4 regions of the Altererythrobacter sp. CAU 1778 genome follow, and region 1 is predicted to be linked to each of the others. Evidence: predicted binding sites of a transcription regulator. Region 1 holds the regulator's gene; each other region holds the start of a gene.
What was found. Region 1 encodes LexA, which represses DNA repair genes until DNA is damaged. Its sites were predicted from a motif close to GTTCCNCNCTTGTTCT; they were not measured.

Region 1 (3,242 bases):
TGGAGGCGCTGGCCGCCGTGTCCGTCGCGCTTCTGACCGTCTACGACATGACCAAGGCCATCGACAAAAGCATGGTGATCGACGGCGTGCGCCTGCTCAGCAAGACTGGCGGCAAATCCGGCGACTGGCACGCCGACGCACCGTGAGCGATCAGGCCGACGACCTTCCCGTTCCGCTTCCACTGGAAGATGCGCAAGAGCGGATGCTCGAAACCGTCGGACCGCTCGGGTCCGAGAGAATTTCAATCAGGGAAGCCGCAGGTCGTTTTCTCGCCGAACCCGTCGTGGCGTGCCGGTCCAATCCCCGCGCCGACTTGTCGGCGATGGATGGCTATGCCGTGCGCGCAGGAGATGCCACCGGCTCGCTAGTCGTGATCGGTGAAAGCGCCGCCGGAAGGCCGTTTCCCGGCGCGATTGGCGCAGGTGAGGCGGTGCGCATCTCCACCGGCGCGCACTTGCCTGCGGGCGCCGATGCGGTCGTGATTCAGGAAGTGGTGACACGCAACGGGGAGCGAATCTCGACGCAATCCTCCGCTGCCCAAGGCCAGAACGTGCGACGCGCGGGCTTCGATTTCGCGGACGGTGACACGTTGCTCGAACGTGGCTGCCGCGTCACTCCGGCACGGATGGCGCTCGCCATGGCCGGCGGAGCCGAGACACTCGCGGCCGGTCGCCTGCCGAGCCTGACCGTGATCGATTGTGGCAATGAGCTGTTGTCGGGCGCCGGTGAAGCATCGATCGTGGCTACCAATGCAGCGATGATCGCGGCCCTCGCAAAGCCGTTTGCCTCTCTCGTGCGATCGGTTGGCCCCATCCCAGACGATGCCGCCGCCCTCGCAAATGCCCTTGCTGGGGCCGACACCGATGTGGTCGTAACCTCCGGCGGAGCTTCCGTGGGGGACCATGACATGCTGCGGCCGGCGCTGGCTCTATGGGGTGCGGAGACGGGCTTCTGGCGAGTATTGATGCGGCCGGGGAAGCCACTGCTCTATGGCACGCGCGGGCAGCAGCGCGTGCTCGGTCTTCCGGGCAACCCGGTCTCGGCTTTCGTCACGACCCATATGTTCCTCCTGCCGTTGCTGCGGGCATTGGCGGGTGCTTCGATTGCGGAGGCTCTTCCACGCTTCACCATCGCACCGCTGGCAGGCCCCTTGCCCGCAGCGGGCAAACGGCTGGAGCTGGTTCGTGCACGCTGGAGCGACGGTGGAGTGGAAGCGCTCTCTTCGCAGGACAGCAGCGGTCTATCTGCGCTTGCCAACGCTGAACTGCTGATCCGGCGCGAGCCGCAGGCGATTCCGGCCAGCATTGGAGACATGGTCAGGATTTACCCGCTGCGATAGGCGTGTTGACATGGCAACAGAAGTTTCCTAATTGTTCCGCATTCGTTCACTGTAAAGACCGGAAAGCGACGGACAGGATGTTGACAGCCAAACAGCACGAGCTGCTTCGTTTCATTCAGCAGAAACTGGAAGAAACCGGCATCTCGCCTTCATTCGAAGAAATGAAGGAAGCGCTGGATCTCAAGTCCAAGTCCGGTGTGCACCGGCTGATCTCTGCACTAGAGGAGCGCGGTTTTATCCGCCGTCTCCCCAATCGTGCACGGGCACTGGAAGTCCTCCGGCAGCCTGAGGATGCCACCGCGCAGGGTCCGAAGGTCGATGACCGGTCCGGTGCCATTTCCCGCACCGTTTCCGTTCCGGCGGTTGCTCCGCAACCGGCAAACGATGTGATCGAGGTGCCGCTGCACGGCCGGATTGCTGCCGGTGCACCGATAGAAGCTCTGGAAGATCATCAGTCGCTTCCCGTTCCTGCTGCCCTTCTCGGCGCAGGCGAGCATTACGCGCTGGAAGTGTCTGGCGATTCCATGATCGAAGCGGGCATTCTCGACGGTGACTTCGCTCTCGTCCGCAAGGCGGACGCCGCGCGCGATGGCGAGATTGTGGTTGCTCTCGTCCGCGGTGAAGAGGCGACGCTAAAATACCTGCGTCGCGAGAACGGCATGGTTCGTCTGGACCCGGCCAATGGCGCTTACGAACCACAAATCTATCGCGCGGACGAGGTGCAGGTTCAGGGCAAGCTAGCCGGGCTTCTGCGCCGGTACCACTGATCTGCCGAGGCACGGTCAACGGCGATCTGCCGGATAAACATCGGATTGCGAGTTCGTCAGCGTCGCTGCGCTCCCCGCCACCAGCCATGCGCCCCTCGGCTGTCGGCGACGCTGACGACCCTCTCCTGTTCCAGATAAATAGCCAGCCCACCGCTTTCGCTCAGGTGGCGGCGGTCAGCGGTCAACCAGCGCGACTCGCAGCTGCGCGGCAAAAAGCGATCGGCCACGACGATGTCCGCGCGCTCGCACGCGGCGGCAAGGGCCCGTTCCTCGACGACCTCCCCCGAACGGGCCGCGAGCACGTTCCAGTCGCGACCATCCCGGCGGAGGGTAAAACTACAAAAGTCCGCGCTGCACCGCGCACGGCTCCAGCTGTCGATAGTGCGGGTTTCGTCGCCAGCGCTGGCCAGTTCCAGCAGATTGTCGCGGGCGTAACTGCTCTGGGTATCACGGAGAAGGAACAGACCTGCATCCGCGCCGTCCTCGATCACAGCCAGGTGACGCCCATCAGCGCTGACGAGAAGGTCGGGGCCGGGGTTAGTCAGAGTCACAAGCAGCGCGATTCCAGCGGGCAACAGTCCCAATAGGCGCGCCCTCCCCTTCCACAGCGCAAGCCACAGACCACCAAGGACGAAGAGCGCGAAAGTCATCTCGCTCATCTGCGGAAGACGTTTCACCGCCCCGGGCTGCGCGGCCGTCCAATGTGCTATCCATAGAAGGGCGTCGAGCGACTTACCCACCAGCCACCACGCCGGAGCGCCGGCTCCCACCGTGTCCAGCAACAGTCCGAGCGCAATCAGCGGCATCGACACGAATGTCGTCAGCGGAATGGCGACCAGATTGGCGAATGCGCCGTAAACACCGGCCTTGTGGAAGTGGTACAGGCCAATGGGCATCAGTGTGACCTCGATGACGATGCCCGTCAGGAAAAGCATGGCCGCGCCGCGAGCGACACGCCTGCCGAAACTCTCCTCACGCGGTGCCAGGAAACGCTTTACCGGCGCGCTGCCAGACAGTGCGACAATGGCAAGAACGGCAGCGAAGCTCATCTGGAAGCTCGGCCCGACGACTGATTCCGGCCACAATATCATCACGACCATCGCTGCAACCGCGACCATACGCATCGACAGCGCTTC
Region 2 (3,242 bases), 320 kb from region 1:
CGCGGTGCGGGCTTCGCTTCCAGCCCGGTGAAGACGTTCTTGAACGGCACCATCCCGGCGTTGACGAACATCAGCGTCGGGTCGTTGTGCGGCACCAGCGGTGCGGAAGGCACCACGGCATGGTCTGCGCCGCCGAAATAGTCGAGGAAGGACCGGCGGATATCGTTGGTCGTCTGCATGGCTGGCAGTTAGGCGTTCGCTGCCCTTGCGGCAAGTCGCCAGATGGGTGCGACGGGCGGAGAGTCTGCGGTTTCCGCAGCAAGGTGTGCTCTCAGGCAACAGACACGAAAAGGCCGGTGGGCGATCCTTCCAAAGAAGGATGCGACGCCACCGGCCCTCGTTTCGCAAGCGACACCGTCACCCGGTGCGCTTCTTGAGAAAAGTCAGTCGTCGCCTGCGTCCGGGCCCGCCATCATTTCCTCGGCGACTTCGTCGGTCCGGCCGCGGATGGCGGCTTCCAGCTTGTCGCAAACTTCGGAGTTTTGCTTGAGATAGGTCTTCGCATTCTCGCGGCCCTGGCCGATGCGGATGCTGTCGTAGCTGAACCAGCTGCCCGACTTCTCCACGATGCCAGCCTTCACGCCGAGGTCGAGTATCTCGCCGATCTTCGAGATGCCTTCGCCATACATGATGTCGAATTCGACCTGCTTGAACGGCGGGGCGACCTTGTTCTTGACCACTTTCACGCGGGTCGAGTTGCCGATGATCTCGTCGCGATCCTTGATCTGCCCGGTGCGGCGGATGTCGAGACGGACCGAGGCATAGAACTTCAGCGCGTTGCCGCCGGTGGTCGTTTCCGGATTGCCGTACATCACGCCGATCTTCATGCGCAGCTGATTGATGAAGATGACCATGCACTTGCTACGGTTGATCGAGCCGGTCAGCTTGCGCAGCGACTGGCTCATCAGGCGGGCCTGCAAGCCGACGTGGCTGTCACCCATCTCGCCTTCGATTTCCGCACGCGGAACCAGAGCGGCGACCGAGTCCACCACCAGAACGTCCACCGCGTTGGAGCGGACCAGAGTATCGGTGATTTCCAGCGCCTGTTCGCCCGTGTCGGGCTGCGAAACGATCAGTTCGTCGATATCGACGCCCAGCTTCTTGGCGTAGACGGGGTCGAGCGCGTGTTCGGCGTCGACGAAGGCCGCGGTGCCGCCGTTCTTCTGCGCTTCCGCGATGACGTGCAGCGCCAGCGTGGTCTTCCCCGAGCTTTCCGGCCCGTAGACTTCGATCACGCGGCCCTTCGGCAAGCCACCGATGCCCAGCGCGATGTCCAGCCCCAGCGAACCGGTGGAGATCGATTCCACATTCATCGCTTCCTTGGAGCCGAGCTTCATCGCCGACCCCTTGCCGAATGCGCGATCAATCTGTGCGAGCGCGGCGTCGAGCGCCTTCTGACGGTCCACGTTGCTTTCCTTTTCAACCAGTTTCAGTGGCGTCGCCATCGCATGGCCTCCTTCGCTTGCCTAGGGGGCATTCCCCGTTATCGACTGCTGTCTGGAAGGCTATGTATCCGCTTTGTTCCACCAGAACAAGGGGGGAACGAAAATTTGTTGGAGACCGATCATCCAGCCCCTACTCCTCCTCGCGATCGACCTCGCGAGCCTGGAACTTCGTCGTGGTCGTTTTGCCCGGTTTCACGCGCAGGGTAATCGTGTGCTGGCCGTCTTTCATCGCCAGCCGTTTTCCCTTGCGCACCTCGTAATCGCGGGCATAGCCTAGGACGAGCCGGACTTCAGCCGTGCGGTTGCCGGAGTTGGTCACCTCTGCGCGCAGGGTGCGCCATGCGGTGTTGTCGTCCGGCTCCTCCCCGTCGAGAACGCAGCGGGCGAAGACCTTGGTGCTTTCGCCCAGCGATACCTCGACATCCTCTCCCAGCGCATAGTCGCGGATATCGTCTTCACCGATCGGCAAATCACCGTGCGTTGTGGGCTCGAACACCGTGACCCCTCCGGTCGGCAGCGACTGGCCAAGGCCGTGCTCCTCGTCGTTTTCGGTTTCGAACAGCAGTTCAACGGGGTCGAAACCTTCCGCCCCGCCGAAATAACAATCGCTCTCGTAGACGAAACCGCCCTGGACATCGTCGCGGTCGAGGAAGGCGACCTGCTTCAGTCCCTTGGCGCTGACGGTGACGGGTTCCGGCACGCGGAACAGCTTGAGATCACCAAGGTTCTCCTCGTTCGCGACCATCGCAGCAGGTGGTGGCGGCGGCGGAGGTGGCGGCGGGGGAGGCGCACGCGATCCGGTGACGATGATGGCACTGGCCGAATCATACATCGCCTCTTCCGCCAGTTCGTTCTTCTGGAAGGTCGGGATCGGCGAACCTGCCGCCGTGCTGCCAATCGGCCAGCAGGTCAGTCGCAGACCGCTGGCGCGCGGCGGGGCGGCGAGCTGACGGTAATCGCTTTCGACGTTGAGCGTGCCGGCCACGACCATAAGGTCGGTGTCGGCGAAGCTCTGGCCGTTGTCGTTGACGAGCGTCAGCCAGCTCAGCATCCGCATCCCGACATCGCCGCGCCGCCCGCCCTTCTGCAGGGTCGCAACGTAGTGCGCGCGCCAGTCGAAGCCCCAAGACAGATAGGTGAGCGTGACCTCGTAGGTGCCGCCGGTGGGATCGCGCGTGTCGATGGTGAAGAGTGGCTGGGCGTAGAGGCCGTCCGGCACGCTGTCGAAGGTCAGCTTCTCCGGCAGGCCGGAGCAGCGCACCGCCTCGAACCCTTCCGAAGTCTCCAGCACCAGCCCGCCGTCGGCGCGGGTGCGGACCACAGCATCTTCGCTCTGCGCCACGCCGGTTGCGGGATCGGTGCGCGTGATCGTCACGCGGTTGCCGAGCGTCCCGTCGACAAGCGCGGCGGGAGACAGCAGGTCGGCGTTGCGGTTCTTCTCGATCGTGCCGCCCGGCAGGCCCGAGACGATGGCGGAGATCGCGATCATACCCTCCGACACGCCGACGAAGCGGATGGTCGATTCGCCCGGCGGCAGGGTGACGGTTCGCGTCTCGCTGATCATCGCGAAGCCGCGCGGATTGTCCTTGTTGAAGCCGCCGCCGCTGGGGTCGCGGTAGATCGTCACGGCCGTATCGGTCGGTGCGGAGGCTTCGACCACCTCGCGCGCCGACAGCGGCTGCGTGACAAGCGCGGCGGCGAGGAAAAGGGTGGCGCGCTTCACGGCCCTGCCCCGATCAGTAGCGCGTAGCGTAAGTGACCCGAACCTCGCGCGAGCCGTTGGCCGGCACGGGGATG
Region 3 (3,242 bases), on a different contig from region 1:
GAGCCCTTTGTCAGCGCCTGTTTTAGATCCTCACCCCACAGATGGGAATTGTTATCAATGATTTGCATGGATCGCCTCCCGATTGAGCAGGACGATCTGCTGATCCTGAGGCCGCCGAGCCGACGGGTCCGTGTCGAGCCCCAGGCGCTTTAGTGCGTAGTAGAGGAGTGCGCGCTTGACCGGGATCGTCGCCCTGCCCCGATCCATGGCGTAATCGAGTTCGATTGCCTTTCGTTGACCAGCGCTCAGATCGGGGTGGGGCGCGATGATAAGGTCAACGTCACAATGCCAATCGACATCTCGCGAAGCTGCGACATCGGAAGCCTTGCTCGCCCGCGTTTCACCGATGCGGGACAGGACGAAGTCCTTGAATTCACCGCTACGGACGCAGTGTGCTCGGGCGTGCCATCTGAACCCGTCAAACACCAAGGCATGCGGCGCGATCCAGCGCCAGGACGGATCCGGCGACGACATCGACTGATAGAGAACCTCGAGTGCTTCCTTGCGCTTGATTGCGGTCACGACCGCTCTGAGCATGGGTGCAGACACCCCGCGGGCAGGAGTTGGCGCACAAGCAAACCCCGGAACGCTGCCTATCCAGGCATCGTCGGGCGTAATGATCCCGTCAGCTATCGACCGGATCTGGGTGAGATACCGCTCGGCGTCAGGCTTATGGAAGATTGGCTTGAAGGAAGAGCTTCGCACATAGGTCCGTGCGCTTTTGTCGTAGACCATGTTGGTCTCGGCCAGCCCCAGATATCTGTTGAGATCGGCTGACGCCTGATTGATTGAAACCCCGAATGTCTCGACGATGTCGCTTCGGTTTACGTGACCTTCCCAGAACAACCGGAATTCGATGAATTCCAGCCTGCTCTCTACCCCTCTTCGTAATCCTGATTCGACGTCCATGCCCCGTAGCCCCCACAAAAGCTGGACTGACCAGTTTCTGTATGGGCACACCTACTGGACGGACGTAATTAAAGCAATGCGAATCTAATCCGCCTACACGTCAACACGATCCGAGAGCGTGGACGCAACTCCCTCTGTAGACGCGAGAAAATTAAGGACGCGTTGCGTCGTCTTGCGCCTCGGCCGACGCCCTTCGCGAAGATCCTGAACAAACCGTGGGTCCCCGACTGCCTGCCTACCAAACATGCTGGCCTTCGTACCACTTCGCGCCAAATAGCCCTCAATCTGGTCCAGGAGCTCCATCGCCTTCGACTCGCTTTCCGCTTGTGTTCTTGTTATGTTCTTATTAGGAAGACTTCCTAGAGTCTAGGATCGAATTTCCTAGACGGATGCGATAGGACCCGCAGCGATGGAAGATGCACGCAAAGCCCTGGACGATCTGATCCAGCAACGAGGCTGTAATTACTCCTCAATCTCCCGCCTTCTTGGACGTAACGCGGCCTACATCCAGCAATACATCCGCCGCGGCAGTCCCCGGCAACTGGACGAGCAGGACCGCTCCGTGCTCGCCCGCTTTTTCGGAGTAGACGAGAAGATCCTCGGTGCGCCCGAACGGCGATCCGGCCCGGTCGTCGAACTGGTCCATGTCCCGGTTCTCGATGTCGAAGCCTCGGCGGGGCACGGCGCTTTGGCCGAAATGGAATCCAAATGCGCCCAGTTCGGGTTCGACGAAAAGTGGCTGCGCCGTCTGACCGCAAGCAAGGCGACGAGCCTTTCGATCATCGCCGTGCACGGGGATTCGATGGAGCCAACGCTGCATGACGGCGATGAAGTAATGGTCGATCTCAATGATGGGCAGTCGCGGCTGCGCGACGGGATCTATGTGCTGCGCATGGACGACATGCTCAGCGTCAAGCGGGTCGCAATCGAGCCGCAAGGCAAGCGGGTCTCGGTGCTTAGCGACAATCCGGCCTATCCCAGTTGGCGCGGACTGGAGAAGCGGACGATCAACATTGTCGGCCGCGTGCTTTGGTTCGGCCGCGCGCTTCGCTAGGTAGCTCGCCAATGCTTGCCCTCCTCGCTGCCTCGATCGTCGCTGCCGGCCAGACCTTTACCTGCACACCCACGCATGTCTGGGATGGCGACGGACCCATATGGTGTGCCGAAGGCCCCCATGTCCGCATCGCCGGGATCGCCGCGCGCGAAATGGATGGAACATGCCGAACCAACCAGCCCTGCCCCGACGCGTCGGCTATCGAAGCGCGTGACGCTCTCGTCGATCTTCTTGGCGGCCCTCGCGGGACCATATCGACAGGGCACGTCGTGGTTCGTGGACCGAGATTGACATGCCGGTCGGAAGGTTCGGCCGGCGGCAACCGGACGGCTGCCTGGTGCCGACTGCCGAACGGAGCCGATCTCTCCTGCTCGATGATCCAGACACGCACGGTGCTGCGTTGGGATCGCTACTGGAAAGGGCCTGCATGCCGCTAAGCCCGGAGCTCTATCTGACAGGCCGTCTTGTAGAAGGCCCCTTCGGACTTGAACTGCATTCAGGCGGCGGCGTGTGGGAGCTCGACACCGGGCGTGGAGCACGTCGGTTGCTCGGATGCGAAGTGGAAGTCTGCGGACGCCGCGCCGGGTTCAACGAGCTCATCTGCGATCAGATCTGGCCAGCAGGACAACCCCGCCCTCCTCGCTCCAAATTCAATGTAGAACTTCTCTTGGCGTGCAGTGTCGTGGGCTACGGTTTGATCGCGTTCCTCCTCGGCCTTGTTGGACGTCTCGGCTGATGCTGAGCGATTGGGAACTCTGGGCCTGTGCCAACCAGGTTCTGAAATCCCACGGTGAGAATGCACCGCTTCATGTCGCCGAGCAGATCGGCGCGCGCGCGCTGGCGCAGGACGAGGCGGGCATTGCCACCTGGAAAGCCATCGGCAAACGCGTGGCAGAGCTGATGGGAAAAGATCGCCCGACGCGCCTGCAATAAGCCAGTATTGCCTCAGCCACATCTCAATGCTGGTCAGCCCATCGGCGAGAGATCGCCCGGAAAGAGAGTGGGCTGAGAGCTCCTGCCGGCATTCCCCTCTCCTTCGAACTCCAAACCCTGCATGCGTTCGACCAGGTGGCGCGCGAGATCGACACGAGCATTGCGCTGGGTTCGCAGGTCGTCAGCACCGAGCCCGACAAGCGTTGCTTCGGACGCAACCGCAAGCGCGACCTCGATGTGCGTAAACAGGATCTCATCGGCGATTCGAGACATGGTCGCCATGAGAACAAAAACAGAACTAACAGTCAACCGGTGCCATATGAACCCATGCGGATAGACGCTGCGT
Region 4 (3,242 bases), 300 kb from region 1:
GCGCTGTGGCGCTCGACCGGTTGCTCAGGCTCGGCTGGATCGGCGAGGCGACCTGGCTGGCGGTCGAGACATCCGCCACCGAAAGTGTCGAAGTGAGCGCCCTCGCCGTCGATGCCGAACGCAAGGTCGGCAAGGCGAAGCTCACCCTGCTCCGCCTCGCATAACTCCGGCCTCAGATCGGGTCCGCCGCGGGTTCCTCCGTCATGTCGTGATTTTCATGCGACTCGTGCGGAGCCGGGTCGGGAGCTCCCGTTTCCGCATTCTCGTCGACGTTCTGCTCCGGGACCGGCTCCTCGGCCAGTGGAGCGGGGTCGCTCAGAACATCCGGTTCGGCCTGCGTGGTCACCGGAGGCGCGGTGTCTGGCAATTCCGGCGCGGGGAGCACGTCAGGCTGCTCCAACCGCGGCTGCTCGTCTTCCGGCACCTCGACGGCGTCAGGCTCCTCCACCGGGGGCGGCGTGACGACGGTCTGCGCCATCAGTGGAACGGCCAGTACAGCGACAGCGGAAACGAATGCGAACTGAAGTCTTCTCATCGGAATTTTTCCCTTCCTTCTTCATTCGCGTGACGAACCGCCTTTCCCTGGGCGATGTAGACAGACTGCGAGCGAATGGCGGCAACATCAACCGGGCGGGGTCTCGACCGGACCCGTCGCCAAGGCACCGCGCCGTTCGCCGTGGCGCAGATGCGGTGAGGCGAACAGCGGCATTCCAGCAGAAAGGGCGGCTCCGCTATTCGCGAAACCGCCCCCGGAGGAAGCACGGCGTTGCCACCGTGTTTCGAACTCGATCTGCCGATTACATCTCGCTGGCAGGCTTGCCCGGCCAGTAGTCGAGCGGCTTGTTGCCACGCTTGTTCACGGCGTAGGGATTGATGCAGCTATCGGTCACGGTCGCGCTGCAAACGGGATATTCTTCGCCCGAAGCGCGCGCCGGTGCGGTCTGGGCAACTTCACCCGCGACGAAACGAGGGTTGCCCGCTGCCGATGCCGATGCGGTGGTTGCTGCCATCGCAGTCGTGCTTGCCGTCGCTGCCGGCATTGTCGATTGTGCGCTGACCTGCGTCATGATCGCGCTCCACGCGGCGGTCCGCTGTTCGGGCGTCATTGCAAAGACGCGGGTGCGCTGCTGGTCGTTGAGGAGCCACCAGGCGTCCTGCTGCATGGGCTCGAGCGTCCAGTAGTATTCTTGCACCGGAGCTTCCCACGCATTGTAGGCCATCATCCGGTCTTCAGGCCACTCGGCCATCGCTTCTGCGTGCATTTCCGACATGGCTTCACCCGACATGTGGTGGTCGGCGTGGGCGATCGAGGGCACGGTGGCGAGCGAGAGAGCGGCTGCGCCGGCGAGCATGAGGTTCTTCATTGTCTGTCTCCTTTCGAGGGGAACGGTTGCCGGACCTACGCTCGGCACTGCCCGCAGGTTCCGCATTCGCGGCGAAGCGCCCTTGCGCGCAGGCCAGCTGTTCCCTAGCTGTTCGCACTCTCCATGAGCGATTCAGCCCCCCTCCCCGTCCCTGCGGATCGCGCCGCCGAAGCGCCCTACCTTGCGCGGTTGAACCCGCCGCAGCGCGAAGCCGTGCTCGCGACCGAAGGGCCGGTGCTGATGCTCGCGGGCGCAGGCACCGGAAAGACGGCGGCGCTGACCACGCGGCTCGGCCACCTCGTTGCCATGCGTCTGGCGTGGCCGAGCGAAATCCTCTGCGTTACCTTCACCAACAAGGCCGCGCGCGAAATGCGGCATCGCGTGGGTGAACTGATCGGCCCTGCGGTCGAAGGAATGCCGTGGCTCGGCACTTTCCACTCAATCTGCGCCAAGATGCTGCGTCGCCATGCCGAACTTGTCGGCCTGCAAAGCAATTACACGATCATCGACACCGACGATCAGATCCGCCTGCTGAAACAACTGATCGTCCAGAACGATCTCGACGAAAAGCGCTGGCCCGCGCGCCAGCTTGCTGGCCTGATCGACCGGTGGAAGAACCGCGGCCTCAACCCCGCCGATCTCGACGCGGTGGAAAACGAGAGTTTCGCCGACGGACGCGGACAGCAGTTTTATCAGCTGTACCAGGACCGGCTGAAGGATCTGAACGCCTGCGATTTCGGCGATCTTCTGCTGCACGTGCTCAACATCTTCCGCCAGCACCGCGACGTTCTGGAACAGTACCAGCGCCGCTTCAAATACATCATGGTGGACGAATATCAGGACACCAATGCGGTCCAGTATCTCTGGCTGCGGCTGCTCGCGCAGGAACGCAAGAACATCTGCGTTGTCGGTGACGACGACCAGTCGATCTACAGCTGGCGCGGGGCAGAGGTGGCGAACATCCTGCGCTTCGAAAAAGACTTTCCCGGCGCGAAGATCGTCAAGCTGGAACAGAATTACCGCTCCACCCCGCATATCCTCGCGGCGGCGAGCGGCCTGATCGATGCCAACAGCCAACGGCTCGGCAAGACACTCTGGACGGAAGTCGAAGCGGGCGAGAAAGTCCGCGTCATCGGCGTGTGGGACGCGCCGGAGGAAGCGCGCCGCGTCGGTGAGGAGATCGAGCGGCTGGAACGCGAAGGCGCCAATCTCGACGAGGTCGCAATTCTCGTCCGCGCGCAGTACCAGACCCGCGAATTCGAAGACCGCTTCATCCAGATCGGCGTCAACTATCGCATCATCGGCGGCTTTCGCTTCTACGAACGCGCCGAGATCCGCGACGCACTCGCCTATCTTCGCGTCATCGCCCAGCCGCAGGACGATCTCGCGTTCGAGCGTATCTACAACCAGCCCAAGCGCGGGCTCGGCGCCAAGACGCTGGAACAGATGCACCGCCACGCGCGCCGTTCCGGCCTGCCGCTGGCCGCAGCATCGCTGCAACTGGCGGACAGCGACGAACTGCCGAAGCGCGCCAGCACCACCATCGCCGGGATGATGGGCAGTTTCCTGCGCTGGCGCGAACTGGCCGAGACCACGTCCCCCGCCGAGCTGCTTAGGACCGTGCTGGAGGAAAGCGGCTACAACGACATGCTGGCCGCTGACCGTTCGGCGGAAAGCGCGGGCCGTGCCGACAACCTCACCGAACTCGCCCGCGCGATGGAGGAATATGCGACGCTGGGCGACTTCCTCGAACACGTCGCCCTCGTCATGGATAACGACGCCAACGACGATGGCGAGAAGGTCACCATCATGACCATCCACGCGGCCAAGGGGCTGGAATTCAACCACGTCTTCCTGGTCGGCTGGGAAGAAGGCGTT

Region 2: recA (recombinase RecA) is a predicted target of LexA. The motif match lies at 1,529-1,544, and genes of this name have one in related genera.
Region 3: ACXYN8_RS13525 (S24 family peptidase) is a predicted target of LexA. The motif match lies at 1,227-1,242, and genes of this name have one in related genera.
Region 4: ACXYN8_RS05600 (ATP-dependent helicase) is a predicted target of LexA. The motif match lies at 1,464-1,479, and genes of this name have one in related genera.

What each region holds. Positions count from the first base shown of each region.
Region 1 covers NZ_JBTLRP010000001.1:1,493,997-1,497,238, reverse strand. Annotated here, with positions in the region: gene moaC (cyclic pyranopterin monophosphate synthase MoaC) at 1-146, shown strand, start outside; gene ACXYN8_RS07070 (molybdopterin molybdotransferase MoeA) at 143-1,339, shown strand; gene lexA (transcriptional repressor LexA) at 1,417-2,106, shown strand; gene ACXYN8_RS07060 (ComEC/Rec2 family competence protein) at 2,163-3,242, opposite strand, start outside.
Region 2 covers NZ_JBTLRP010000001.1:1,175,843-1,179,084, reverse strand. Annotated here, with positions in the region: gene alaS (alanine--tRNA ligase) at 1-179, opposite strand, end outside; gene recA (recombinase RecA) at 384-1,445, opposite strand; gene ACXYN8_RS05525 (DUF4139 domain-containing protein) at 1,576-3,168, opposite strand; gene ACXYN8_RS05520 (DUF4139 domain-containing protein) at 3,182-3,242, opposite strand, start outside.
Region 3 covers NZ_JBTLRP010000004.1:57,795-61,036, forward strand. Annotated here, with positions in the region: gene ACXYN8_RS13515 (helicase-related protein) at 1-68, opposite strand, end outside; gene ACXYN8_RS13520 (WYL domain-containing protein) at 55-909, opposite strand; gene ACXYN8_RS13525 (S24 family peptidase) at 1,319-1,963, shown strand; gene ACXYN8_RS13530 (thermonuclease family protein) at 1,975-2,400, shown strand; gene ACXYN8_RS13535 (DUF5818 domain-containing protein) at 2,391-2,699, shown strand; gene ACXYN8_RS13540 (DUF6961 family protein) at 2,699-2,896, shown strand; gene ACXYN8_RS13545 (hypothetical protein) at 2,930-3,178, opposite strand; gene mobF (MobF family relaxase) at 3,242-3,242, opposite strand, start outside.
Region 4 covers NZ_JBTLRP010000001.1:1,195,943-1,199,184, reverse strand. Annotated here, with positions in the region: gene rsmD (16S rRNA (guanine(966)-N(2))-methyltransferase RsmD) at 1-164, shown strand, start outside; gene ACXYN8_RS05610 (hypothetical protein) at 173-535, opposite strand; gene ACXYN8_RS05605 (hypothetical protein) at 798-1,364, opposite strand; gene ACXYN8_RS05600 (ATP-dependent helicase) at 1,488-3,242, shown strand, end outside.